DNA from 4 places in the Streptomyces cadmiisoli genome. Region 1 is predicted to be linked to each of the others. Evidence: riboswitches for the same ligand, from Rfam matches in the RefSeq annotation. Region 1 holds a riboswitch; each other region holds the start of a gene.

Evidence for each region. A riboswitch is a leader RNA that binds a small molecule or an ion and turns the genes downstream of it on or off. The one in region 1 is predicted to bind cyclic di-AMP.
Region 2: another riboswitch for cyclic di-AMP. It lies ahead of DN051_RS16405 (C40 family peptidase); the one in region 1 lies ahead of DN051_RS17260 (transglycosylase SLT domain-containing protein).
Region 3: another riboswitch for cyclic di-AMP. It lies ahead of DN051_RS32810 (C40 family peptidase); the one in region 1 lies ahead of DN051_RS17260 (transglycosylase SLT domain-containing protein).
Region 4: another riboswitch for cyclic di-AMP. It lies ahead of DN051_RS08460 (M23 family metallopeptidase); the one in region 1 lies ahead of DN051_RS17260 (transglycosylase SLT domain-containing protein).

What each region holds. Positions count from the first base shown of each region.
Region 1 covers NZ_CP030073.1:4,041,327-4,048,302, forward strand. Annotated here, with positions in the region: gene DN051_RS17255 (polyprenyl synthetase family protein) at 1-127, opposite strand, end outside; cyclic di-AMP (ydaO/yuaA leader) riboswitch at 1,752-1,931, shown strand; gene DN051_RS17260 (transglycosylase SLT domain-containing protein) at 1,936-2,415, shown strand; gene DN051_RS17265 (HAD family hydrolase) at 2,429-3,313, opposite strand; gene DN051_RS17270 (carboxylate--amine ligase) at 3,480-4,736, opposite strand; gene fahA (fumarylacetoacetase) at 4,943-6,154, shown strand; gene DN051_RS17280 (M56 family metallopeptidase) at 6,349-6,976, shown strand, end outside.
Region 2 covers NZ_CP030073.1:3,874,500-3,881,475, forward strand. Annotated here, with positions in the region: gene pcrA (DNA helicase PcrA) at 1-428, opposite strand, end outside; cyclic di-AMP (ydaO/yuaA leader) riboswitch at 725-894, shown strand; gene DN051_RS16405 (C40 family peptidase) at 902-2,089, shown strand; gene DN051_RS16410 (tellurite resistance/C4-dicarboxylate transporter family protein) at 2,217-3,209, shown strand; gene DN051_RS16415 (hypothetical protein) at 3,265-3,618, opposite strand; gene DN051_RS16420 (C40 family peptidase) at 4,194-5,252, shown strand; gene DN051_RS16425 (LuxR C-terminal-related transcriptional regulator) at 5,311-6,057, opposite strand; gene DN051_RS16430 (ATP-binding protein) at 6,054-6,976, opposite strand, start outside.
Region 3 covers NZ_CP030073.1:7,440,465-7,447,440, reverse strand. Annotated here, with positions in the region: gene DN051_RS32840 (urease subunit alpha) at 1-627, opposite strand, end outside; gene DN051_RS32835 (urease subunit beta) at 620-931, opposite strand; gene DN051_RS32830 (urease subunit gamma) at 942-1,244, opposite strand; gene DN051_RS32825 (TetR/AcrR family transcriptional regulator) at 1,377-2,006, opposite strand; gene DN051_RS32820 (ABC transporter permease) at 2,120-3,127, shown strand; cyclic di-AMP (ydaO/yuaA leader) riboswitch at 3,892-4,069, shown strand; gene DN051_RS32810 (C40 family peptidase) at 4,073-4,546, shown strand; gene DN051_RS32805 (ATP-binding protein) at 5,003-5,461, opposite strand; gene DN051_RS32800 (helix-turn-helix domain-containing protein) at 5,674-6,534, shown strand; gene DN051_RS32795 (DUF397 domain-containing protein) at 6,543-6,767, shown strand; gene DN051_RS32790 (8-amino-7-oxononanoate synthase) at 6,909-6,976, opposite strand, start outside.
Region 4 covers NZ_CP030073.1:2,034,299-2,041,274, forward strand. Annotated here, with positions in the region: gene DN051_RS08455 (SGNH/GDSL hydrolase family protein) at 1-556, opposite strand, end outside; gene DN051_RS08460 (M23 family metallopeptidase) at 874-1,875, opposite strand; cyclic di-AMP (ydaO/yuaA leader) riboswitch at 1,880-2,040, opposite strand; gene DN051_RS08465 (alpha-galactosidase) at 2,344-4,413, opposite strand; gene DN051_RS08470 (tyrosine-protein phosphatase) at 4,620-5,417, shown strand; gene DN051_RS08475 (DUF6126 family protein) at 5,455-5,574, opposite strand; gene DN051_RS08480 (helix-turn-helix domain-containing protein) at 5,571-6,212, opposite strand; gene DN051_RS08485 (aspartate aminotransferase family protein) at 6,288-6,976, opposite strand, start outside.

The sequences.
Region 1 (6,976 bases):
TGATGAAGGGGACCTCGCTCTTGGTGGCTTCGAGCAACCCTTCCTCGACAGCCGCCAATCCGACCTGGACATCGGCTTCCAGAGCCTGGTCCCGCACGCTCAGCCCGAACGGCCCGACGACGGTCACGAGGGGTCTCCTGTCTGCTGGTGTCTACTGGCGATTACGCGGTTTGTCGATACGTCGCTGCCTTCACTCAAGTCAGCGTATCCGGTCACGTTTCGATCACCGAGGGCGCCCGGGGTTACAGGCCAGGCGGTATCGGATCACTGTGGTGATGTTTTTGATCAGCTGATATGAGTGGGTATTCAATGACTTGAGCCGAAGAGGTGAGGTTTGTGCCGTTTTCCCGTCGGTAGGGAAGTCGGTGCCAGACCCTCCTCACCACCCCGGTTCCGCCTTCCCCGACCCGCCGAAGGGCCCGCTCACCCTCTCCACGCCGACGGTCCGGACGCGCCTCGCGCGCGCCGGTACGCGCGCCGTCCGCGCCCCGCGCGTCGCCGACACGCCGAACAGCCGCGCCGAGGGGCCGCCCTCCGGTCCGGGCCACCATGATCCCGGCCCACCGGACGGCCGCCGCGCCAGGCTTTCCCACGCCGGTCCGGGGACAGGTCGCGCCGACCGCCGCACCCCGGCCGGGCCGCACGACGCGCCCCGTCGACCGAGGCGCCCGCTACGAGCCCGACCACCCTGCGCATCCGCTACGGCCCTCCCTACGACCCGGCTCACGAGGCCTCCGTATCCCGCTGCCCGACGAAACACGGTTGTACGCACGCGCGTGGCCGACGATCACCGAGCCCAAGCCTCTCAAGCCGACGGCCCCGGCCCTCGCCACGGACGGCCGGACGGACGGACGGCCGGCCGGACGCACCGGACGGACGGACGCACCGGACGACCCGGACGACCCGAACGGGGGCGGAGGACGGAGGACGAAGGACAGGGAGACCAACGGACGGGAGGGCGTCGAGCCCACCGCGCTCCGTCCGCCGAACGCCTCCCACCCGACCGGCTCAGCCGGACCGACCCGCCCCCGCCGCATCGCACCCCGAGCCTCGGACCCCAGACCCTCACCGAGCCCCGAGGCCCGAGCCTCGAACCCCGGGCCTCGGGCTCCCCCGAACCCCCGACCCTCACCGGACCCGGCGATCAGCCTCCTCCAGGAGCCCCGCCCCCACGGGACGCGCCTGAAGGAACCGCCTCCGACACAACAGCCGAGCCCTCACCTCCCGCCCCGACCCCGACCCCGCTTCCGACCCCGCCCCGACTCCGGCTCCAGCTCCGACCCCGAAGACCGAACCGGACATATGCCACCAACGCCCCACCCTGCACCCCGCCCCAAACCCCGCCACGAGACGCCACCCACCCACCCGAGCTGACGACGATTTGACCCTAAATGAGTCGATTTGCCCCGACAGCGAGGGCGCCCTCCCCCCACACCCACGCGAAGCGAACCCCACACCCAGCCAGTTGATAGGGACTTGAGCCGATTGCCCGATTTGCCACTCTTGTAATCGCTCGTGAGTTGGCTCACGTTCGGAATATTCCCGGCCTTTACGAAATCCTGACCCGATCCACGCTTTCCACCTTTCCCCGCTTGCCAGTTGCCCCCTTGGCGACCGCAAAGGATCAAGGGGGCAAACCACCCCAGACGAAGATCAACCAGTGCGATGTGTGAATCCGCCACTTGCTCCCGACATGTGCTCTCGCATACGTTCCGGGCCAGTCGGGTGGACGCCGAATCCTGCCACCGCCCGATACCAACGAGACGAACTCACGCATGGCAGGAGCGGGGGACCCAGGTAAGTCGCCGGGGCGGAACGTCGTAAGACGCACCGCAACGGCTAGGGGTGAAGTCGCGTTCGCAAGGACGCGGCCGGGCAGCTCCCCAGCCCGAACCCGACAGCTCACCTCGCAGGCGCCGGAGAGGAACAAGCCCCATGTCTGCAAACGGTCAGCACAGTCGCTCGCGCACCGCCCGCCTCGCCCGCACCCTCGCCGTCGCCGGCACCGGCGCGGCCATGCTCGCGCTGCCGCTCATCGGCGCGACCGGCGCGTCCGCGGCGACCCCGACCGCGGCGCCCGCCGCCGTGTCGTACACCAGCAACCTCGACGGCTGGATCCGCCAGTCCCTCGACATCATGGCGGCCAAGGGGATCCCCGGTTCCTACAACGGCATCTACCGCAACATCATGCGCGAGTCGTCCGGCAACCCGAACGCCATCAACAACTGGGACTCCAACGCCGCCAAGGGCACCCCGTCCAAGGGCCTGCTCCAGGTCATCGACCCGACCTTCGCCGCGTACCACGTGTCCGGCACCGCGTACAACCCCTTCGACCCGGTCGCCAACATCACCGCCGCCTGCAACTACGCGGCCGACCGCTACGGCTCGATCGACAACGTCTACGGCGCCTACTGAGCCCGTCCGGCGCCTACGGCGCCTGAACGCCCACCGAGTCCCTGCGCCCCCCGAACGGGTGCGGGCGCGGGCCTTCGGTGAGAAGCCGTTCGAGGACGGCGGCGACCCCGTCGTCCTCGTTCGAGAGAGTGATCTCGTCGGCCACCGCCTTCAGTTCCGAGTGCGCGTTGGCCATGGCGACGCCGTGGGCGGCCCAGTCGAACATGGGGATGTCGTTGGGCATGTCGCCGAAGGCGATCGTGTCCGCCGGGCTGAGCCCCAGATGCCCGGCGGCCAGCGCCAGCCCGGTCGCCTTCGTGATGCCGCACGGCTGGAGCTCGACCGTCCCCGGCCCCGACATCGTGACCGTCGCGAGCGAACCGACCACCGTGCGGGCCACCGCCGCCAACTCGTCGTCGGACAGCACGGGATGGCGCAGCAGCACCTTGCTGATCGGCTCGCACCACAGGTCGTCCCGCCGGCCGACCCGTACCGCGGGCAGCGTCGGATGCGGCATGAGGTAGCCCGGCTCGATGAGTGTCAGCCCGTCGATCCCGTCCTGGTCGACGGCCGCGTACACCTGGCCGACCTCAGCCTCGATCTTTCCGAGCGCGGTCTCGGCCAGCTCCCGGTCCAGGGTGACCGACCACAGCAGACGGCCCGCGCCCACGTCGTACAGCTGCGCGCCCTGCCCGCACACCGCGAGCCCCGCGCCGCCCAGGTCCTCCAGCAGCGGGCGCACCCTGGGCGCGGGCCGGCCCGTGACCACCAGATGCCGGGCACCGGCCGCCGAGATCCGCGCCAGCGCGGCGAGCGACCGGTCGGAGACCGTGTCGTCGCCGCGCAGCAGCGTTCCGTCGAGATCCGTGGCGATGAGGGCGTACGCGGTGTGCTCGGCATATGCGATGGGTGCGGCCATGATCAGAGAATACGGACACCGCACCTACCCCGTTCATCCCCAACTGCCCATCGCCCCTCCGCTTTTCACCCGCGCACGGTGCCGCGCCCGACGGTGGCGCACCTGCTAACTCGCCTTCCGCGCCCGGCGGTTCGGCCGCCGAACGTCACTCGTACGTGACCTCCGGCTACCCCGAGATCCCGCGACGGCTGGTGCGCCACAGCCGGTACAGGTGTTGCGCGCCGGGCCGCCCGAGCCGCGCCAGCATGGTCAGGAACGGCAGCGGATCGTCTCCCGCCAGCCAGGCCAGTTCCGTACCGCTCGCCCGAGCCGGCGCGTGCGGTGTCGTGGTGCCGCCGCGGCGGTAGGCCAGCAGGGCGGGCAGGTCGATGTTCTCCACGATGAACCGGCGCCCCTCGCGCTGCTCCCCCTCGGGGACGGCCCGCCCGGTCAGATCGAGGTGCTGCGCCCGCACGACGTCCACCCCCGACTCGCTCTCGAACAGGCGGAACTGCGCGCCCATACGGGGGTTGAAGTCGAGCAGTTTGTACTGCCCGTCGCGGCGGTCGAAGCGCAGGTCGAGGTCGATGACTCCGCTGAAGCCGATCTGTTTGACGAAACGCGCTGCGAGGTCCGCGAGTTCCGGGTTGGCGACGATGTAGGCGTTGGCCGTCATCCCCGCGTGCGGCGGCCAGGAGCGGACCTTGACCCCGGTGAACATCGCGCGCGGCACCGAGTCCGCGCCGAAGTAGGCATGCACGATCCAGTCCTCGGCGTGCTCCCGGGGCAGATACTCCTGGAGGACGACGCCCGGCCGTTCGCCCCAGTCGCGGGCCAGCGCGAGCAGGTGCTCCCGGGTGGCGATCCGGGTGGTGCCGGGGACGGCCGGCCGGGCCCGGCGGACGAACGCCTCACCGTTCTTCGCCACCAGCGGGAACACCGCCCGCTCGGCGAAGGCCTCGATGTCCTCGTACGAGCGGGGGCACACCGTGGCCGGACTCGGCACCCCGTGCTCCACGCACAGTTCGTACAGGCCCTGCTTGCTCGCCAGGCGGCGCGGCAGTTCGGGGTCGACGCGCGGGAACAGGAAGGGGCCGGCGAGCTGGTCCTGGTGCTCGGCTATGAGCACGGCGGCCTCCTCGTCGGTCGGGACGAGGACGGTCGGCCGGCCGATCCGCCGCCCGATCCGCAGCAGGCCCTCCACCAGACGGTCCGGCTCCTCCGTGCCGGTCGTCGGCCAGACGAAGGCCCGGCGCAGATAGCGGGACGAGGCCGCGGGCGTGTACGGGTCCTCGGTGATCGCGTACATCGGCACCCCCAGCCTGCCCAGACTGCGGATGGCGCCCACCCCGCCGTGGTGCAGCGGATAGTGACCGAACTTCACGATCAGCCCCGGTACGGCACGGTCGGCTGTCGCGGACACACTGCTGGCACGTTCGGCCACGGGTTCCCCCCACGTGTCCCCTGCGGACCGGTCCCCCCGCTCCGCCTCCCCGAAGGACGCTAAGCCGGAATTCACACCTCCGATTGGAACTTTCCAGGACATTGCTAACTCTTTACGCCCTTTAGACACTGCCCAAAAGAGCAGCCACAGCCGTAACGTGTGCCGCAACCGCATGGACCGCGCGTACGAAAGTGAGGCAGTACCCCATGCCCCCCTTCGATGTCCCCGAGGGCGACCCCTTCGGTCCGCACAACCTTCCGTACGGCGTGTTCTCACCCGCCGGTTCCACCGAGCGGACCGTCGGCGTCCGCCTCGGCGACCACGTTCTCGACGCCGGTGCCGCGGCCCTGGCGCTCGGCTCCCCCTACGCCGCCCTGCTCGCCCGGCCCACCCTGAACGCGTTGCTCGCGGCCGGCCGCACCGCCTGGTCCGACGTACGGCGCGCGCTCACCGCCTGGGTGACGGTGCCGTCCCACCGCGACAGCATCACCCCGCTGATGTACCCCCTGTCCTCGGTGACCCTGCACCTGCCCTTCGACGTGGCGGACTACGTCGACTTCTACGCCTCCGAGAACCACGCCCGTAACGTCGGCCGGATCTTCCGCCCCGACGCGGCCGACTCGCTCACCCCCAACTGGAAGCACCTGCCGATCGGTTACCACGGCCGCTCCGGCACGGTCGTGGTCTCCGGCACCGACGTCGTGCGCCCCTCCGGCCAGCGCAAGGCCCCGACCGACCCCGAGCCCGTCTTCGGACCGTCCGTCCGCCTGGACATCGAGGCGGAGGTCGGCTTCGTCGTCGGCACCCCGTCGCCGATGGGCACATCCGTGGGGCTGGCCGACTTCCGCGAGCACGTCTTCGGCCTGTGCCTGCTCAACGACTGGTCCGCGCGCGACATCCAGGCCTGGGAGTACGTGCCCCTCGGCCCGTTCCTCGGCAAGTCCTTCGCCACCTCGGTGTCGGCCTGGATCACCCCGCTGGACGCGCTCGACGAGGCACGCGTCGCCCCGCCCGGACGCACCCACCCGCTGCTGCCCTACCTCGACGACTCGGCCGACGAGCCCGGCGGCTACGACCTGCGCATCTCCGTCGCCCTCAACGGCCACGTCATCTCCGACCCCCCCTTCTCGACCATGTACTGGACGGCCGCCCAGCAACTCGCCCACATGACGGTCAACGGCGCCGCCCTGCGCACCGGCGACCTCTACGGCTCGGGCACGGTCAGCGGCGCCGACGAACGCCAGCGCGGCTCCCTGCTGGAGCTGACCTGGAACGGCCGGGAGCCGATCGAACTGCCCGACGGCAAGCGGACGTTCCTGGAGGACGGCGACGAGGTGACGCTCTCCGCGTGGGCTCCCGGGCCGGACGGCGTCCGGGTCGGCCTGGGCGAGGTGAGCGGAAGGGTCGTCGCGGGGTGAGGGCCCCGGCGGCGCGGGAGGCGCTTTTCCGGTGAGCGGCGGTTCAGGCGCTGTCTCCGGGCGCCCCGCGCCGTCATACTTGCGGCGGGTGGTTTCCGGGGCGCGGGAGCGGGACGCGATCGGCGCGCGGCGACCGCCCCGCTTCCGCACGACCCGAGCCGCCCCACTTCCGACCAGGATCCGGAGCCCGTGGCATGACCGTCTGCCTGCTCCTGCTGAGCGTCGTCGCGCTGACGGCCGCCGTACCGGTCCCCCGCGCGCTCACCCGGGCCGCGTGGCCCGAACGGGAGCCGGTGGTCGGACTGTGGGCCTGGCAGTGCCTGGTCGCCACCGTGCTGCTGTGCTGTCTGGCCGCGCTGCTGCTGGGCGCGGCCGCCGTGTTCCAGACCGTGCGCGACCAGGTATTCGCGCCCGCGCCGCCCGACGTCACCGCGGCGTACGACCTGTCCGCCGCGCCGCCGTGGGCCGCGGCCCTGACCCTGCTGCTGGCCTGCGGCGCCGGCTGGACCACCGCGATGCTCGCCCGGGAGCTGGTCGAGGCGTGGCGCCGCCGCACCCGTGCCCGGGCCGTGCTGCGCGAACGCGCCCCCGATCTGCCGGCGGGCCTCCCGGCCGCTCGCGGCCCGCTGCTCGTCCTGGAGGACGAGTACCCGGACGCCTGGTGGATGCCGGGCCACCCGCCCCAACTGGTCGTCACCACCGGCGCCCTGCACCGGCTCACCGCCCACCAGCTGGACGCCGTCCTCACCCACGAGCGCGGACACGCCCGCGCCCGCCACGACTGGCTGCTGCACCTGTCCACCGCCCTGGCCACCGGCTTCC
Region 2 (6,976 bases), 170 kb from region 1:
CGCGGGCCGACGAGGTGCTCGACGCGCTCCTTCATCTCGCCGGCGGCCTTGTTGGTGAAGGTGATCGCGAGGACCTGGCCGGGGTGCACCCCCCGCTCGGCGAGCAGGTACGCGATGCGGTGGGTGAGCACGCGGGTCTTGCCGGAGCCGGCGCCGGCCACGATCAGCAGCGGGGAGCCGGAGTGGACGACGGCGGCGCCCTGGTTGTCGTTGAGCCCCTCCAGGAGCGCGGCGGAGTCCACGGCGGGGCGCGGGGCGCCGTCGCGGTAGTACGCGTCGCGGTCCGGGGGCGCGTCGAACTTCCCGCCGAACAGATCGTCCGGGACCGGCTCCGGTACGTGATCGTCCTCGGGCGGCGGCGGGGGCTCCTCGTGGGCCCGCGGGGCCTGGAGGTCCGCCAGGAAGCTGTCGTCAAAGAGGCTGCTCATCGCTCTCCGAGTCTAGGGCGCCCCACCGACAACCCGGGGCCGCCCCGGGAACATCGCGGCGGGAACGTGTTCGATCTTGAGCGGTGAGGCGGGCGTCACATCGCCCCCGGGGGCCGGCGACCTGCGGGTCCCTTCCGCCTCACCCTCCGGCGGCGCCCCGCTACCGCCCGCAACCACTGACTGAAGGTCACGAAAATGTATCGGGCATATCACCCACCAACCTTCACACGCGCCACACGAGTTGGCTACCGTTCCGGGCAGGCCGTACGACCCCCACCGGCGAACGACGCCGGGCCGTACGGCCTCCGCCGAATCCGGAGCCCACGCGGCAGCCGGAGCCGGGGACCCAACCGACTTTGGGGTGAATCGGTCCAACTCCTCCACGGGGAGGGACCGTAGGGCAACCCTTCCGAACCACCCGCCCGAACCCGACAGCTAACCCGGTAGGCGGCCCATGGAAGGAGTCGCCTCCTTTGGCGTCGCACCGCAAGTCGCGTCCCACGGGCGCGCGCGTCGCAGGCATACGCACCCCCGCGCTCGCGACGGCTGCCCTCACCTCGGTGGCCCTGCTCTCCCAGACGGCCGAGGCGGCTCCCTCGACCGACGACAAGCCGAGCCTCGAAGAAGTCGAGAAGAAGGTCGACGACCTCTACCGCCAGGCGGAGTCGGCGACCGAGAAGTACAACGCGGCCAAGGAGAAGACCGCGAAGCAGCGCAAGCGCGTCGACACCCTCCTGGACGACGTCGCCCAGCGCACCCAGAAACTCAACGACGCCCGCGAGGAGCTGGGCTCGTTCGCGGCGGCCCAGTACCGCACCGGGGCGTCCGCCCCCGACACCGCGACCTTCCTGCTCGCGGACTCGCCGCAGGACTACTTCGACCAGACCCAGCTGATGGGCCGGCTGACCAGCCGGCAGAAGGACGCGGTCGACGACTACTTCACCGAGCAGTCCGCGACCATGAAGAAGCGCCAGGAGGCCGCCGACGGCCTCGGAACGCTCACCGAGTCGCAGAGCGATCTGCGGACGGCCAAGGCGACCGTCCAGCAGAAGCTCTCCGACGCGCGCGAACTGCTGTCGCGGCTGACCGCCGAGGAGAAGGCGCGGCTCGCGGCGATCGAGAAGGAGAAGCAGGAGGAGGCCGAGCGCAAGGCCGCCGAGCTCGCGCGCGTACAGGCGGAGGAGCAGCGGCGCCAGGAGGCCGCCGCACAGGAGCAGCAGGAGCAGGAGACGGCCGGCAGCTCGTCGGGCGGCACCGAGACCGGCTCCGGCTCGGACACCGGCGCGTCCGACTCGGCCTACGGCACCAAGGCCGAGAGGGCGCTCGCCTTCGCCCGCGCGCAGATCGGCAAGCCGTACGTCTGGGGCGCGACCGGCCCCGACTCCTACGACTGCTCCGGCCTGACCCTGGGCGCCTGGAAGGCGGCCGGCGTGTCCCTCCCGCGCACCACGTACGACCAGGTGAACGCGGGCACGACGGTCTCCCTCGCCGCGGCCCAGCCCGGTGACCTGGTCTTCTTCTACGACGACGTCACCCACGTGGGCATCTACATCGGCAACGGCATGATGATCCACGCCCCGAAGCCCGGCACGTACGTGCGCGAGGAGTCGATCTACTACGACGGCGAGTCGTCCATCCACAGCGTGGTGCGACCGGCCTGACGAGGAGGGCGCGGGGCGCGCGCTCCGGGCGGGCCCGGCCCGTACCGGTGCCGCGCCCGCGTGGTTTTCCGCCGGTACGCGCGCGTGCCCCGGCCGCCGGGCCCGCGAAGATCCATAGCATCGGCGCATGTCCGGCACCTCACCCCTCCGCGCCTGGTGGGCGCGGCATCCACCGGCGGCCGGAGCCGCCGTCATGGCGACCGGCATCGTCTCGGTCGGCCTGTACCTGGAGGGCTACGAGGTCCTGTCCCTGGTCTTCCTCGCGGTCGCCTGCGCCGCGTGGCTCGCGCTGGCGGCACAGTTCCTCGTACGGCTGGTGCGGCAGCCGCAGCGCTGGATGAGCGAGGCGGCGACACCCGCGGCGCTCACCGCCGTCGCCGCGACCGCCGTTCTCGGCACCCGCTTCTCCGCGCTGGGGTGGCAGACCCTGGCCGCGGCGCTGCTGGCGTCGGCGGCCGTGCTGTGGGCGGTGCTGCTGACCGTCGCGGTGCGGCACCGGCGGCGCCGCATGCCGGGGTCGGTGTTCCTCGGCACGGTGGCGACCGAAGCGCTCGCCGTGCTCGGCGCGACCCTCGCGAAGGCCGAGTCGGCGGCGTGGCTCGCGCACGCGGCGCTCGTGCTGTTCTGGCTGGGCCTCGTGCTGTACGGCTTCGCCCTGGCCCGCTTCGACCTGCGGCAGGTGGTCGAGGGGGCCGGCGACCAGTGGATCGCGTGCGGCGCCCTGGCGATCTCGGCGCTGGCCGGAGCGCGGCTGATCGCCGCCGACGGGCCGGACCTCTACCTGTGGAACGACGACGCCGACGGTGTGCTGCGCACCATGACCGGCGCCCTGCTCGTACTCGATCTGGCCTGGTACGCGGTCCTTCTCGTCGCCGAGATCGTCCGGCCGCGTCCGGGGTACGACGTGCGGCGCTGGGCCACCGTCTTCCCGATGGGGATGACGGCGGCGGCGACATCGGCCGTCGCCTCCACGATGGACGTTCCGTGGCTCGACGTGCCCGGCGAGGTGCTGCTGTGGATCGCCGTGGCCGCGTGGCTCGCGGCGGCCGTCGGGACGCTCATGGCGGCCCGGGAGGCCGTCCGCGGCACGCCGCCCACGCCCCCGCGCGCCGGTCCGTGAGAGCGGGCCCCGGACACCTCCGCGGCCCCCGGCAGCCCTCGCTCGCCGGGCGCGCTCAGGTCCAGAGGACCGCGATGAAGACGTTCGCCGTGGTCAGCAGTCCGACCAGGCCGAACGCGCCCTTGTCCACCTTCTCCTCGTCGCGTTTCACATAGACGAGGCCGAGGATCACGATCAGCAGGGCCAGCTTCACGCCGATCTTGATGTTGTTGACGGCCTGGTCGTCGGCCTCGTTGAGACCGACCAGGATCACGCCGGTGACCAGCATGGTCAGCGCACCGTGCAGCATGGCGGGGCCGAATCGGGCGGTGCCCTCGCCCATCGCCTTCATCTGGGTGAGGAAACCACCGAGGAGGGAGGCGATACCGATGATGTGCAGGCCGACGAAGAGGTGGATGAGTACGTCCATGGCCGGGAGCCTAATCAGCGGCCCGGACCCGGCCCGCACCGGGCTTCGGCTCCCCGCCCGCACCGGACATCGGCTCCCGGCCCGCACCGGTCGGCGCCCCCGTGCGCCGGCCGGGACCGGACGCCGCCGGGCAGGGAGCCGGGCCCGGCCGACTGGATGCATATATGCGCTCCATAGCACCTCCGGACTCACACCCGTCCCGGAACCGTGACATCGGTCATCGCTCAGCGTGAAGGCGTCCGCCGCGAATCGGGATCACGGTCACATACGGTCACCTCGCGCTCCCCTCACGCCAGTTCCGCACATCGCGTCACCGGATCGTCACACCCGGGTCTAGCGTCCTCCACCAGGTGACCGGCTCCCCAAGGCCGCCCGGGCCAGGGGCGGCAGTCGGACATCACCGCCGAGAAGGTCCGGCGGCGACCCAGCTCCCCCTGCGCGGGCCGCCGCCGGACGCGGACCGCGTCGGGGCGGACCGCGTCCGTCCGGTGGCCGTACCGACCCGGTGGTCGCACGGCCGCACGGCGGTCCGGCCGCACGGCCGTCGGAGACGTACGAAAGGACGTGCAGTCCACGTGGCAGCCCACCGCAAGCCCCGGCAACGCTCGGCCCAGGGCGCCAAGGCCCGTACGGCGGCCACCATCGCCCTCGCCGGCGCGGCGACCGCGACGGGCGTCGACGGCGTCGGACACGCCGAGCCGCAGCTGACGCCGGGACAGGTCGAGGCGAAGGTGGACAAGCTGTACCAGGAGGCCGAGGTCGCCACCGAGAAGTACAACGGGGCGAAGGAGAAGGCCAAGGAAGCGGAGCGGCGTCTGGAGGCGCTGCGGGACGAGGCGGCCCGCAAGGAGGAGCGGCTCAACTCGGCGCGGGGCGCGCTGGGTTCGTTCGCCGCCGCGCAGTACCGGGGCGGCGGCCTCGACCCCGCCCTGCAACTCGCGCTGTCCGACGACCCCGACCGGTACCTCGACGGCGCCGCTTTCGCCGAACGGGCCGGCGACCGGCAGACCGCCGCCGTGACGCGGGTGCGCGGCCAGCTGCGGGAGATCGAGCAGCTGCGCGGCGCCGCACGCCTGGAACTGGCCTCGCTCCGGTCGCGGCAGGCCGAACTGAAACGCCACAAGAAGACCGTCACCGACAAGCTGGGTGATGCCCGGCGACTGCTGTCCCGGCTGACGGCCGAGGAGCGGGCGCAGCTCGCGGCGGACGGCGGCACCGACCGCGCCACCCGGGCCGCCGGGCAGCGGGACGGCCTGACCGCGCCGGGCACGGCCGAGGCGCCCAACGCCCGCGCCGCGGCCGCCGTCTCCTACGCCCACCAGAAGCTCGGCAGCCCCTACGTCTGGGGCGCCACCGGCCCGAACGCCTTCGACTGCTCGGGCCTGATCCAGGCCGCCTACCGCTCCGCCGGCGTCTCCCTGCCCCGCACCACCTACGCCCAGATCGACTCCGGCCGCCGCGTCTCCCGCTCCGAACTCCTCCCCGGCGACCTGGTGTTCTTCTACTCGGGGATCAGTCACGTCGGCATCTACATCGGCAACGGGCAGATGATCCACGCCCCGAACCCCTCGTCCCCGGTGCGGCTGGCCCCGATCGACCAGATGCCCTTCGCGGGGGCGACGCGGGTGGTGTGAGCCGGGCGGGCGCGGCCCCCGGCCCGCCTTCCGTCCGGCGCCACGACCGGACCGCCCCTCACACCAGCCGTCGCGCCGTGGCCCACCGGGTCAGCTCGTGCCGGTTGGAGAGCTGGAGCTTGCGCAGCACCGCCGAGACATGGGACTCGACCGTCTTGACGGAGATGAAGAGCTGCTTGGCGATCTCCTTGTACGCGTAGCCGCGGGCGATCAGCCGGAGCACCTCGCGCTCGCGCTGGGTCAGACGGTCCAGGTCCTCGTCGACGGGCGGCGCGTCCGTGGACGCGAACGCGTCGAGGACGAAGCCGGCCAGGCGGGGGGAGAAGACCGCGTCGCCCTCCTGGACCCGGAACACGGAGTCCACCAGGTCCGTGCCCGTGATCGTCTTGGTCACATATCCCCGCGCGCCGCCGCGGATCACGCCGATGACGTCCTCCGCGGCGTCGGAGACGGACAGCGCGAGGAAGCGGACCGGCCGCTCGGCGTCGGCCATCAACGCGGCGCAGCGGCGCAGGACTTCGACCCCGCCGCCACCCGGGAGGTGCACATCGAGGAGGACGACCTCCGGCCGGGTCGCGGTGATGACCGTGACCGCCTGGTCGACGTCCGCGGCCTCGCCGACGACCTCGACGCCGGTCTGCTCGGTGCGGCCGATCTCGGCCTGCACGCCCGTGCGGAACATGCGGTGGTCGTCGACGAGCACCACGCGCACGTGCCGCCGGGCCGCACCGCCGCCCGGCGACTGGGCGGGCTCGGCCGCCTCTCCCGCTCCCGCAGTACCGTTCGCCTCGGTCGGGTCGCTCATGACGTCTTCTCCGCCCTCTCCATCTCCAGCTCGACCTCGGTGCCGCCGCCGGGTACCGCCCGCAGCCGGGCCGTACCGCCGTAGCGCTCCATGCGGCCGATGATCGATTCTCTGACGCCCATGCGGTCCGCGGGTATCGAGTCGGGATCGAAGCCGGGACCGCGGTCACGGACGGACACGAAGACCTTCTTCCCCTCGACTTCGGCGTAGACCTGCACGGCGCCGCCCTCGCCACCGTACTTGGCGGCGTTCACCATCGCCTCGCGCGCGGCCTGCATCTGTGCGCCGATCCTCTCGTCGAGCGGGCAGTCCCCGACCACGACGACCTCGATGGGGACGCCGTGCTTGTCCTCGACCTCGGCGGCGTTGTGCCGGACCGCGTCGGCCAGCGTGGTCGGCTCGTCCGCCTCGTCCTTGCCGGTGCCCTCGGGCTTGTACAGCCAGGTGCGCAGGTCGCGCTCCTGGGCGCGGGCCAGCCGGCGCACCTCGCCCGCGTTCTCCGCGTTGCGCTGGATCAGGGTCAGGGTGTGCAGCACCGAGTCGTGGACATGGGCGGCGACCTCCGCGCGCTCCTGGGCGCGGATGCGCATCAGACGTTCCTCGGACAGGTCCTGGGTCATGCGCACGAGGTAGGGACCGGCGAGCAGCGTGATGCCGACCAGGACCGCGAGGGCCGCCTGGAGGACGGAGCCGAGGTGGGCGGCGGAGCCCTGGAGCACGAAGATGCCGGTGACACCGGCGGTGACCAGCAGGACGCCGCCCACCGCGCGCAGCAGGGTGAGGGTGCGTTTGCGGCGGCCGACCTCGACCCAGCGGGCCCGGCGGGCGTTGTCCGCCTGGCGCCACACCAGGGCGACGCCCGCGCCGACGAGCACGGTGGGCCAGAGATAGGCCTGGGCGCCGCTGCCCAGATTGACGT
Region 3 (6,976 bases), 3.4 Mb from region 1:
GTGGGAGACGGTGTTGCCCTTGCCGAGGAAGCCGATGTTCAGCGGGTACTGCTCCATCGCCTCCAGCATCCGGGCCAGATGCCAGGGGCCCGGCGTGACGGTGGTGGCCTTCGAGCCCTCGGCGGGGCCGGTACCGCCGCCGACCAGGGTGGTGACACCGGACGCCAGTGCCTCGTCGGCGATCTGCGGGCAGATGAAGTGGACGTGCGCGTCGACGGCACCGGCGGTCATGATGCGGCCGTTGCCGGCGATGACCTCGGTCTCAGGTCCGATCACCAGGTCCGGGTGCACCCCGTCCATCGTGTCCGGGTTGCCCGCCTTGCCGATGCCGGTGATCCGGCCGTCGCGGATACCGACGTCCGCCTTGACGATCCCCCAGTGGTCCACGACGACGACCCCGGTGACGACCGTGTCGGGGGTGCCCTCCGCGCGCGTGGCGCGTGACTGGCCCATGGATTCGCGGATGACCTTGCCGCCGCCGAACACGGCCTCGTCGCCCGCGCGTCCCGGTCCGCCGGAGCGGTCCTCCTCGATCTCGATCAGCAGGTCGGTGTCGGCCAGCCGGACCCGGTCGCCGGTGGTCGGGCCGAACAGGTCGGCGTAGGCCTCGCGCGAGATCTCAGCCATCGAGGGCACCCCCTGTCTCACCGCGCAGTCCGGGCACCACTCGGGCTCCGGCCAGCGGGACGAGGGTGACCTCGACGGGGATCCCGGGCTCGAAGCGCACCGCGGTGCCGGCGGCCACGTCGAGCCGTTTGCCGCGCGCGGCCGCACGGTCGAACTCCAGGCCGGGGTTGGCCTCGGCGAAGTGGTAGTGGGAGCCGACCTGGACGGGCCGGTCGGCGGCGTTGAGGACGGTCAGCCGGGTGACCTCGCGGCCCTCATTGCACACGATCGGCCCGTCGCCGAACAGGATCTCTCCTGGAATCATCAACGCCCCCTCAGACGATCGGGTCGTGGACGGTGACGAGTTTCGTGCCGTCCGGGAAGGTCGCCTCGACCTGGACGTCGTGGATCATCTCGGGGACGCCGGCCATGACGTCGTCACGGGTGAGCAACTTGCGGCCGGAAGCCATGAGTTCAGCGACGGTACGGCCGTCCCGGGCGCCTTCGAGGATGTGGGACGTGATGAGGGCGACGGTTTCCGGGTGGTTCAGCTTCAGCCCGCGGGCCCGGCGCTTGTCGGCCACGTCGGCGGCCACGTGAATGAGCAGCCTCTCCTGCTCGTGCGGGGTCAGTTGCACGGCGCACCTCACATCCTCGCTCCGGGCCGTGCGGGGCCCGGCTGCCGCGGCCACGGGGCAAAATCCCTGGTGGCGTGGAGGCGCAGGCTAGTTGGCACGAGTTTCGGGCACGTTAACCGAGCTGTGATCCGGTCAGCCGCGTGAACCCGGTCTGCGCACGCTCGACAGGGCGCGTACTCCGGCGCTCAGGGTGTCCTCGGAGACGGTGCCGAACAGGGCCATCTGCGTGGCGAAGCCCTGCACGACCGCGATCATCACGCGGGCCATCGCGTCGGTGTCGACGTCGTCGGGCAGCAGGCCCTCCTCCTGGTACCTCTCGGCGACCTTCAGCCAGGACGCCCGTACGACCTCGAAGCTCGGCCGCAGGACGGCGGCCAGTTCGGGATTGCGCAGGGTCTCGGTCCACACCTGGAGCATCAGCCGCGGGAACATCCACTGGCCGTCCTCCAGCACGCCCGGCCGGAGTTCCTTCATCCGGGTCATGACCCGGGGCATCAGCTCGTCCGGCAACGGCGGCGGGCTCTGCCGGGCCGCGTCCTCGTAGATCTCGCGCACGGTGCCCAGCACCTCGTTGACGATGGCGCCGATCAGCTCCTCCTTGCCGCTGAAATAGCGGTACACCGCGCCCGCGGACAGGTCGACCTCCTTCAGCACGTCCTGCATGGACGTGGCGTGGAAGCCGTTGCGGGCGAAACAGAGCGCGGCGCCGTCCAGGATCTGCCGGCGGCGTGCGTCGAGGTGTTCCTGGGATACACGAGCCATGCCCCGAATGTAAAACGAACATTCCTTCTTGACAAGCCACGTCGGCACGCGCACGGTGGGGACACTCCTAAAACGAACGATCCTTCTTTTTAGTGGCCCACACAGGAGATGCCATGTCCTCGCCACCCCGTAACGGCACGCGCCACGTCTTCGCCGTCGCCGTCCTCGTCCCACTGATCGCGACCCTGGCGCTGTGCGCCTTCGCCTGGCCCTCCGCCCGCACCGCGCCCCGCGACCTGCCGCTCGGCGTGGCCGGCCCGGCGGCCGCCGCGGCTCAGGTCGAAGCGGGGCTGACCCGCGAGAAGGGCGCCTTCGAAATCCACCGCTACGACGACAAGGCCGCGGCCCGGGAGGCCGTCGAGGACCGGAGTGTGTACGGCGCGATCGTCGTCACCGCCGACGGAACCGAGCTGCTGACCGCCTCCGCCGCCGGCCCGGCGGTCGCGCAGGCGCTGCGGACCGCGGTGGCCGACAGGGCCGCCGCCGAGGGCGCCGAGATCCGGATCGTCGATGTCGTCCCGACGCCCGAGGCCGACCCGCGCGGTACGACGCTGAGCTCCAGCGTCCTGCCGCTCGTACTGGCCGGGACGGCGGCGGGCGCCATGGTCGCGCTGGCCGGACTGCGGGGCGGCCGCGCCGTGACCGCTCTGGTCGCCGCCTCGGGCCTGGTCGGCGTCGGCGGCACGCTGATCGCGCACACCTGGCTCGAGGGCCTCACCGGCGACCGGTGGGCGGAGGCCGCGGTGTTCGCCCTGGCGTCGCTGGCCGTGAGCAGCGCCGTCGCCGGACTGGCCGCGCTGATGGGCCAGGCGGGCGTGGCCGTCGTCGCGACCACGATGATGCTGCTGGGCAATCCGTTCTCCGCGGCGGGTTCGGCCCCGCCGATGCTGCCCGAGCCGGCCGGGACGATCGGCCAGCTGCTCCCGCCGGGTGCGGGGGTCTCGCTCCTGCGGTCGGTGGCGTTCTTCGACGGCGCCGGCGCGTCCGGGCCCTTGCTGACGCTCGGCGTGTGGACGGTCCTCGGCCTGAGCGCGATGCTGGTCGGCGGCGCGCTCAGGCGCCGGGCCACCGCCGGGCACGGGGAACCCGCCCGCGCGCCGATGCCGGTAGCGGTCGGCTGAGCGCCGGCACCCACCGACGGACCGTGTGCCCCCGCTGTAGCGGACGGGGGCACACGGTCTTCCGCGTCCGGGGGGCCGTCGGCTCGCCCCGCGCATGCCGTCGCCGGGCCCGATCGCCCCATGCGCCCCGACGCGCCCGCGTGTCCGCTGATCAGCCGTCACCTCGGCGCGGCGGGCCGGCCGGCGCGGATCGAACCGGCCCGCGTCGGCGGCACCGGCCGCGGTCCGCGCGCCGGCCCCGCGCCGGTGCCAGAAGCCGCCGCGCCGCACGACGGGTTCGCGCCGATGCGCCGAAGGGGTGAAACCGAGCCGTGCTCCGCAACCTCCGCGCGGGCGCAGCGCGTCCTGGACGGTGACCGCCGACCGGCCCGGGCGGATGTTCCGCCGCGCTCCGACAGTTGACGAACCATCCGGCGGCCCGTCGTGTCGACACTCACCGCGGCGTGTCCGGACCGGAGTTGAAACGGACCAAACGGCGTACCCCCGCACGGCGTATTTCCACGTACATTTTCGGGGCCTCCGCACTTGCGCAACACGAGGGCCCTCGGGGCGGAATTGATGGTTCCACCGCTGGTCCGGGGGCTCGTGGCGCCCTTGACATCCGTTCGATCGAGGGGCTGTCCACCCGAATGGGCGAGTGGTGAGTAACGCCACAAACACCCGCTTCCGTTGGGATTTTCAGACTTCGGTACGTCAAGATCCCTGTCTGACGACAAGCCCCCGCCACAGCGGCGGGGCGGTCCGGGCGGACGCCGAGTCCTGCCGCCGCCCGGATGCCCGGTCGACAGGAGTGGATCGGCAGGAGTGGAGGACCCAGCACGACGGGTCGCCGGAACGCACGTTCCGAGCAGCCCTTGGGGTGAAGCCGCGGTCACGCGGCCGGGCCACTTCGCCAGCCCGAATCCGACAGGTCATCCTTCACAGGCGGCTGACGAAGGGTTGCGCATGACAGCGCTCAATCGTGTCCCGTCGCTCATGGCCCGGGCCGGCACGGCCTCGGCCCTCACCCTTGCCGCGGTGGGTGGATCCGTCGTGGCTCCCGGCTTCGCGACCGAGGCCGCGGCCGCCTCGCCGTCGTTCAAGGCGCTGCAGATCGCGGCGTCGAAGCAGGGCTCCCCGTACAAGTGGGGCGCCACCGGTCCGCGCAGGTTCGACTGCTCCGGACTCACGCTGTACTCGTTCAAGAAGGCCGGCAAGAAGCTGCCCCGTACGGCGGCGCAGCAGTACAACAAGACCCGCCACATCTCGGCGAAGAACCGCAGGGCCGGAGACCTGGTGTTCTTCCACTCGGGGTCGAGCGTCTACCACGTCGGAATCTACGCCGGGAAGGGGAAGATCTGGCACGCCCCGAAGACAGGGGACGTCGTCAGGCTGCAGAAGATCTGGACGAGGAGTGTCTGGTACGGCCGGGTCTCCTGACCCCTGGGGCGCGGTGGAGGCGTCCTGACGCGCCGCCACCGCCCCGCCCATGCCCCCGGCCCGCTCCGCTTCCCGGAGCAGGCCGGAAGCCGCCGACGCCGTCCGTGAGCCCTCCGGGACGCGGGCGGCACGGCACGCCGCCCCCGGCGGCCCGGACTGCCCGCCCGCGAGTCCCCCGCGCGGTACGGACGTCCGGAGCGGCCCGAACAGCAGGAGCGCCCGGGTCCGGTGGCCGAAGCCCACGGGGCCGGTCCCGGCGCTTCCCGACCGCCGCACGGCGACCACGCGGCCTGCGGAAGTCGCCGCGGGGCCTGCCCGGCCCCTCGCGTCGTCGTGTCGGACAGGTCCAGGGTGCTCGCGTCCACGCCCGTTGCGGCGCACTGGGCGTCACCCGCGCCCCGGCGCCGGCAGCACGCGCACGGCCTCGCGAGGGCGGGGCCACCGCCGGACAGGTCCTCAGGACTCCTGCGGCCCCGCCGCCGTCATCGGCCGCACCGGAGCCGTCCAGGGCAGTTCGATGGAGACCGTCTTGCCGCCCTCCCGTGTGGGGCGCACACGCAGCCGGCCGCCGCACTCGCCGGCCAGCCAGCGGATGATGACCATGCCGCGGCCGTTGTCCTGCTGCACCGCGGCCGGCAGCCGCTTGGGGAAACGCGGGTGACTGTCGGTCACACCGATGCGCAGTTGCTCGTCCCGGTCGAGTTCGACGTCCACCGTGAAGGTGGGAGACTGCCCGAAGGTGTGCTGGACGGCGTTGGTGGCGAGTTCCGAGACGATGAGCCGGATGGTGTCGGCGATGTCCGTGTCCGGGGCCAGGCCCCACTCGGCGAGCGTGCTGATCACGTAGTGGCGGGCGGTGGGGACCGAAGCGGGATCGCTCGGCAGCGTGACGGATGCTTCCAGGTGGTCTGCCATGGCGACGTCGTCCCTTTCCCACGGGACCGCAGTCCGACACGGATCGGATGGTTCGAGTACGGTCCCGGACTGGTGCTTCTTCGCCAGACTGCCACCAGCACACCGGTCACGGTGGCGATCCACCAAGATATGCATATATCTGTCGCTCGAAGCGGTGAACTCTGCGACGGCAGACCGTATTTGGGCGGCTCGGAAGGAGTAAGGAGTTTCCCATGCAGCACGGTCCCGCAGTGCGCCGCCGGAAACTGGGTGCCGAATTGCGCACGCTGCGCGCCCGCGCCGGCCTGACGAGTGGCGACGCCGCGCGGCTCGTCGGCTGGCACCAGTCGAAAGTGAGCCGGATAGAGACCGGCGCGAGCGGGGTCAAACCGGCCGACGTGCGCCTACTGCTGGACGCCTACGGAGTGACGGACCCCCAACTCCGCGAGCTGCTGTTGATGTTGGCCGGCACGGGCGGGGCCCACGGCCGGGACCACTGGTGGCACGCCTACCGGGGTGTACTGCCCCCCACCTACCGGGACTTCATCAGCCTCGAGTCGCAGGCGAGCGCGATGCGCACACTGGAGACCTCGGTGGTGCCCGGACTGCTCCAGACACCGGAGTACGCGCGCGCGGTGACCCGCGCCGCCGTGGAAGGGCTCGACGAGGACCGGCTGGACGCCCTGGTGGAGGTGCGGCTGGCCCGGCAGGACGTGCTGCGGGCGCAGCGGCCCCTGGTGCTGAGCGCCGTGCTGGACGAGGCGGTGCTGCACCGCGAGGTCGGCGGCCCGGAGGTGATGGCTCGCCAGCTGGAGCGGCTGGTGGAGGCGGCCCGGCTGCCCCAAGTGCGACTCCAGGTGCTGCCGTTCGCCGCCGGCGCTCACATCGGGATCACCGGGCCTTTCGTTATTTTCTCCTTTCCGCGCACTTCTGATCTGGACGTGGTTGTTCTCGACCACTTGACGAGTAGCCTCTATCTCGAACGGAAAGAAGACGTAGAGGCCTACACCGAGGCCTTCAACGCCCTGCGAGTCCGCGCACTTTCGCCCGAGGACTCGTTGGATCACCTCGCCGGAACAGCTGCCGGCGCGTAGGAGGCACCATGACAGCTCTGCCTCGGAACGTTCCTTCAAGCACTCGACTGATCGGGGTGCACTGGCTGCGCAGCAGTCACAGCACCGGAGCGAACAACTGCGTGGAGACGGCCCGGCCGATCCGCGGCCCGGGCGCCGGACTCCTCGCCGTACGCGACTCCAAGGACCCCGCCGGACCCGCGCTGCTTTTCTCCCCCGAAAGCTGGGCGGGGTTCACGGCCTCGTTCCGATGAACCCACCGACCACCGAGCACTCCGACCACTGACCACGCCGATCGCCGACCACCCCGACCACTGACCAAGTCGACCCGCGCCAGTTCCCGATCAGGTCCGGTCAGATCCATGCAGTGCGACGCACGGCCGTGGTACGCCGACTCATGGTCGCGTTTCGCCGATCACACGTACAGCGCGTTCGATCTGGTCCCCGGAGAGGTCCGCGCGGG
Region 4 (6,976 bases), 2.0 Mb from region 1:
CGCGCAGCGCCACACGCGTGTGCCCCTCGGGCGAGAGGTGCAGCCGGTCGCTGTCCCAGGCCCTGCGGTCCTGGACGGACTTGAGGGACCACAGGTCGAGCACCGGACAGCCGTACCGGTCGGCGATGGCGCGCACATGCCCGTTGTACGTGGCGATCTTGCCGCGCAGGTGTTTCAGCAGGGGCACGCCCCGCGTGTCGAAGCCGGTGGTCACCAGCACGGTGCCCGCGGCGGCGGTGAGCGCCGCGACCGCCCGCTCGAAGCGCTCGGCGACGTCGTCCGGGTCGGTGCCGGGCCGCAGGATGTCGTTGCCGCCGGCGCAGAAGGAGACCAGGTCCGGCGCCAGTTCGACCGCGCGCGGAAGCTGGTCCGCCATGATCTGGTCGAGCAGCTTTCCGCGCACCGCGAGGTTCGTGTACTCGAAGTCGTCCTCGGCTCGGCGGTCCGCGAGGAGTACGGCGAACCGGTCGGCCCAGCCGACGAACGCTCCGTCGGGGCCCGGATCGCCGACGCCCTCGGTGAAGCTGTCCCCCACCGCCACGTACGACCCGATCACTGATCTGCTGTCATTCTTCGAATCGTCTGCCACATCGGTCCATGATTCACCTTTGAATATGACCTACGCGAACGTAGGAAGGGGTTGACGGGCGGTGAGATAAGCCACTGCCAAAGGATTGGTCAACTGCGGAATACGGCGCGGGTGTCGGCGGGCACGGGCCCAGGGACGGCGGCAGCGGACGACGGACGGCGCGACGACGGGGCGGCGTGAGGTCGGACGGCGTGACGGCCGGACGGCGTGACGGCCGGACGGGTACGCCGAAGGCCGGGCCCCGGGATCGGGGTCCGGCCTTCGGCGGCGTGCCGGGGCGGGCGTCAGCCGACGGAGACGCCGTGCGAGCCGAGGTAGGCGACGGGGTCCACGTCCGAGCCGTAGTCGGGCGTGGTGCGGATCTCGAAGTGCAGGTGAGGGCCGGTCACGTTACCGGTCGCACCGGAGTATCCGACCTGCTGGCCCGCGGTCACCGTCTGGCCGCTGGAGACGGACAGCGAGGACAGGTGAGCGTACTGGGCGTAGTAGCCGTCGGCGAGCCGGATGACGACCTGGTTGCCGTACGCGCCGGCCCAGCCGGCCGAGACGACCGTGCCCGCACCGACGGCCTTGAGCGGGGTGCCGGTCGGGGTGACGAAGTCGACGCCGGTGTGGTAGCCGCTGGACCACATGCTGCCCGCGACCTTGTACGCGGTGCCGACGCCGCCGTCCACGGGTGCGACGTAACCGCTGGAGGGGGTGGCGGTGCCGGCGGTCCGGTCGGCCGCGGAGACGTCGGACGACGACTCCCCGGACGATTCCGCCGCGTACCCGGCAGCGTCGGACCGGCCCGAGGACTCCGAGGCCGGAGCGGACTCAGCCGGAGCGGACGAACCCGATGCTTCGGACGAACCGGACGAAGTGGTCGAAGGCCGCTCCGTGTCGGCAGCGGCCTTGCCGCCTATCACGAGCTTCAGACCGGGGTGGATCAGCGAGGGATTCCCGCCGACGGCCTCACGGTTGTCCGCGTACAGCTCCTGCCAGCCACCACTGACATTCTGCTCCTCGGCGATCTTCGAAAGACAGTCGCCGACCTTCACCGAATAGGTCTGCACGGCCGCTCTCTTCGCGGCGGACTTTTTCTCGGCGGATTTCTGCTGAGGGGCGCTCTTTTGCGTCGCGGCGGACTGGAGCGCCTTTCCCGGAGCGGATTCCGGGGTGGCGGCGTGGGCGCCGGAGACCCCCATGAACGGGAGAGCGAGCGCGGCGCCACCGGTGCCGGCGACGGCGATGGAACGGGTGAAACGCTGAACCTTGGGACGGCGGTGTTTACCCTTCGCGGGCATGGCGAATTCCTCTCCGTCGCCTGCGAGGTGAGCTGTCGGGTGCGGGCTGGAGATGCCCGGCCGCGCCGTGGCGCGGCTGTACCCCAAGCCGTTCCAGAGACCGGAACAGGCAGTTGTACCTGTGGGTCCCCCGCTCCTGCCGTAACGGGTGGGTGTGCGCGGGCACCGGGCGGCGGCAGGATTCGGCGTCCGCCCGGATCGGTCTGGAACGTAAGCGACCGAGACGCAATGGGACAAGCAAGAGGTTCCGCGCGAACCTCATCTTCTTGATCGGTTCACCGAATCAACGGTCACCCTCCGTGAATTCCGGATCTTTCCGCACCGGCAAATGCCCTTGATAGGCGTATGAATTACGTGAACATGACGGGCGACTCACGGTCACGAATATGACGCTCCTCACGTGACATCGCTCCAGGTTCCTTTACTCCGGAGCGAGTTGGAATGAAAGCGTCAATTCGGACAGAACAGTCAGATGCGACGCAGACGAAGAACCGTCGCATCCAGGTCGCCACGCAGCCCTGTGCGCAATCCGTGGTGCAGCAGCACGGCACCTCTGTACGTTTCGCCCGTTTCGCGGCATTCATAGGAGGCCGCGGGATCGAGCCCCCGCAGCCGCAGCGCCGGAACTGGCTCCCCGTAGGACTGCGCCTGGAGCCAGGCGAGGACGACGCTCTCGTCCCCGCGCACGTACTGCACGGCGCTGAGCCCGCCCCGCGGCGGGCGCAGCCGGTGGAGCTCCCCGCGCTGCACCAGCGGCCGGATCTCCTTGTACAGGGCCACCCAGTCACGGGCTTCGGCCAGCTCCGCGTCGGTCCAGCGGGTGAGATCGCCGCCCACGCCGAGCACGCCGGCCATGGCGCTGACGAAGCGGAAGCGCAGCGAACTGGCGCGGCCGTTCAGCTGGGTGTTGGGACTGTCGGTGACCCACGCGGCCATGACGCGCGCGGGGTGGACCTGGCTGAAGCCGTCCTGGATGGCGAGACGGTCGAGCGGGTCGGTGTTGTCCGAGGTCCACACCTGGTCGGTGCGGCTCATGATCCCGAGGTCGATCCGGCCGCCGCCGCCCGAGCAGGACTCGAAGGCGACCCCGGGGTGCGCGGCCCGCAACCGGTCCAGCAGGTCGTACAGAGCGCGCACGTGGTCGACCCACAGCCGCTGCGGGTACGCCTCTCCGGGCCAGCCGGCGTCGGTGAAGCAGCGGTTGAAGTCCCACTTCACGTAGTCGACGGGGGCGCTGGAGAGCAGTTCGTCGAGCTGCTCGAAGAGATGCTCCCGCACGTCCTCCCGCGCCAGGTTCAGCACCAGCTGATTGCGGAGTTCTGTCCTGGTTCGCCCCACTTGGTGCTGGACCCAGTCCGGATGGGCGCGGTACAGCTCGCTGTCCGGGTTGACCATCTCGGGCTCGACCCAGATCCCGAACTGCATCCCGAGCGCGTGCACGTCGTCGGCGAGCGGCTTGAGTCCGGCCGGGAAGCGGTCGGGGTTGGGCGTCCAGTCGCCGAGCCCCGCGCGGTCGCTGGTGCGGGTCCCGAACCAGCCGTCGTCGACGACGAACAGCTCCACGCCGACCTCCGCGGCCCGCCGGGCCAGCTCCCGCTGCTGGTCCTCGGAGATGTCGAACTCCGTGGCCTCCCAGGAGTTGAACAGCACCGGCCGGTCCCGCTCCGCGTCCGGGACGACGTACGCCCGCTGGTACGCGTGCCAGGCACGGCTGGCACCGCCGAAGCCGGCGTCGGTCCACAGGCCGGCGAAGACCGGTGTGGTGAAGGTCTCCCCCGTCGCCAGCCGCAGCAGGCCCGAGTCGTCGTGTCCGGCGCCGCCGGTGATCTGCACCCGCGCGTCCGGCAGCTGGGCCACGGCGATCCGCCACGAGCCCGACCAGCCGAGGGCGCAGCCGTACACCTCGCCGCGCTCCTCGGTCGCGTCGGTGTCCAGCGCCACCCAGGGCAGGTGCTGGTGCCCGGTGTGGCCGCGCCGGCTGCCGATGACCTTCTCGCCGTAGGTGAGGGGGGAACGGACGAGGCGGGACTCCGACGCCCAGCGGCCGTGCAGCTGCGACAGTCGCCACTCGTCGCGGTCCGGCAGCGTCCAGGTGGCGGAGTCGGCCCGCAGCAGCTCGGCCGCGGGCCCCTCGTTGCGCAGGGTCACCCAGCGCTCGACGACGTCGTGGCGCATCCGGTAGTGCAGCGTGATCGCGAGCCCGTCGTCAGCGAAGCGCAGCCGCAGCTCGGCGTCCTCGACGTCGTACCCCTCGAAGGTCCACTGCGTGCCGCGCCGCTCCTCGGTGCGCACGGACAGGGCCGGGCGCGTGAAGCGCGGGCCGCCTTCGACCGGGTACTCCTCGCGCCCGTCGAGCGGGGACTCGAACGGCCAGTACTCCGGCAGGGGGCGGACGGCGAGCGCCTCGGCGTCGGCGAGGGCGATCGCGGGACCCCAGTGCAGATGCAGCAGCTCGTCCCGGTCCGTGACGTGCACGGCATAGCTGCTGGCGGGCCCCGACAGCAGCCACGTCCGCCCGTTCTCCGCGATCTCCAACATCAGGGCACCCCCACAGAATCCGACAAGGCCGATCAGGCACCAACATCATCCAGCGCCGCGAGCCCCGGGGGCAACGTCTGTGGACAACTCGCCCGACCCTCCATGACCCCCTGTGGACGAACTCATTGCCTCAGGAATCCATGTCGTATGGTCGACTGCGTGCCCGTCGACGAGCCGCGCCGACGGGGCGATGGGAGGGAGCCCCCGTGACGCAGCAGGTGCCGTCGACCGAGCCGGAGCTGGCCGCAGTGCGCAACTTCCGTGACGTGGGCGGCCTGCCGACGGTCGACGGCCGGCGCGTGCGGCACGGTGTGCTGTTCCGCAGCGGCCATCTCGCGCACGCCACCGCCGAGGACGCCGCCTTCCTCGCCTCCCTCGGACTGCACACGGTCTTCGACTTCCGCAATGCGGCGGACCAGAAGCTCGAAGGCCCCGACGTCGAACTGCCGGGCGTGCGCAATGTGAACCTGCCGCTGACCGACCCCGCCGACGGCGCCGAGTTCTGGAAGATGGTCCGCGACGGCGACCTCGACCAGTTGCGCTCCGTCCTCGCGGACGGCAAGGCCGCGAACCGGATGATCGCCTCGTACCGCACGATCATCAAGGAGCGCACCGGCATGCACTCCCAGGTGCTGCACGCGCTCGCCGAGGACAGCGTCCCGGCACTGATGCACTGCGCGGCCGGCAAGGACCGCGCCGGGCTGTCGGTCGCCGTCACCCTGCTCGCCGTCGGCGTGGAGCGCGACGCGATCCTCGCGGACTACCTGGAGTCCAACGCCAAGCACCGCCGGTACAAGGTGCACCGCAGCAGCAGCTCCGCCGCCGCGTACTCGCCGGAGGTCATGGAGCTGCTCGGCCCGCTGTTCGACGCGCGCGCCGAGTACCTCTCGGCCGCCATCGAGACCATCGAGGAGACCTGGGGCGGCGTGGACACCTATCTGGAGCAGGGACTGGGCCTCGCCCCGCAGACGCGTGAGCGGCTGCGCGAGCGGCTGCTCGACTGAGCCCGCCCGGCCCGCGGGCCGGGCCCGGCCCGCGGGCCTACTTCGCCCCGACCTCGAACAGGAGGTAGAGGAAGCCGGCGAAGACATGCCCCGCCGCGATGTAGATGAGCAGCCGGACCCAGATCCCGCGCGGCAGCTTCTCCTCGATGTCGCTCATGGTGTTTCTCCTGTGATGGGGCCCAGGCACAGTGCGGCCGTGGGGCTCTGCAAGAGGGTGTGGACGAACAGGAGCTCGACCCCGTCGGCGTCCTGTGCGGCGATGCGGTGCGGGGTCAGCGAGTCGAAGTGGGCGCTGTCCCCCGGGCCGAGCGCGTGCACGGCGTCCGCGAGACGCAGCCGCAGCCGCCCCTTCAGGACGTACAGCCACTCCTCACCGGGGTGCACGCGCACGATGTCGCCCTGTGAGCCGTGCGGCACATGGACGCGCAGCGCCTGCATGCCGCGGCCGGGCGACCCGGCCTGCCAGTACGTCCAGCCGCCCGCCGGGGTCGGCTCCATGTCGGTGGCACGCACGACGGCGTCCCGTTCGGCCACCGTCTCGCCGAGCAGCTCGGAGACCGTCGTACCGTAGATGCGGGCGAGCGCGAGCAGCATCGGCAGCGAGGGCTGGCGCTGTCCGGTCTCCAGACGGGAGAGATGGGCGGGCGACAGCCCGGCGGCGCGGGCCGCGGCCTCCAGGGTGAGCGCGGCCCGGCGGCGCAGCGCACGCAGCTGCGGCGCCACCGCGGGCAGGTCCGGGTCGGGACCGGCCGTCCGTCCGGGGCCGGGCTCGGAGCCGGGGTGAGGTGAGCTCATGCCCACCATTCAGCCGCATTCTTGCCTCTCTGGCAAATCTCTTGCCTCAGAGGCAAAGCGCTCCGGGACTTCCGGTCACCGCTGGGCGACCGCCTGCTTGACCAGGGTCTTCCCGAAGTCCCACATCAGTCCGCCGCCGCTGTGCGCGTCGTCCATCACCTCCGTGAAGGCGTCGACGAACCGGTCCACCTCGCGCTCGCCGATGATCAGCGGCGGGATCAGCTTGATCACCTCCATGTGGTCACCGGAGACCTGGGTGAGGATCCGGTGCCGCTGGAGCAGGGGCACGACCACCATCTGGGCGAACAGCCCCTTGCGCGCGGCCTGCAGCATGGCCCAGCGGCTGCGCAGCTTCAGCGACCGGGGGCGGCCGAACTCGATGCCGATCATCAGGCCCCGGCCGCGGACGTCGGCCAGCAGCTCGTACTTGTCGATCAGCGCCGCCAGCCGGGACCTGAGCAGCTCGCCCGTGGCGCGGGCGCCCGCGACGACCTGCTCGTTCTCCATCACCGACAGCACGGCCAGGCCCGCCGCCATCGCCTGCGCGTTGGATCCGAAGCTGGCCGAGTGCACCAGCACCCGGTCCATCGACGAGTAGACCTTCTTGAAGATCCAGTCCTTGCCCAGGGTCGCGCCGACGGGTACGTAACCGCCCGACAGGGCCTTGGCCACGCACACCAGGTCCGGCTCGACGCCCTCCTCGTGCTGATGGGCGTAGAAGTCCCCGGTCCGGCCCAGCCCCGTCTGCACCTCGTCGGCGATGA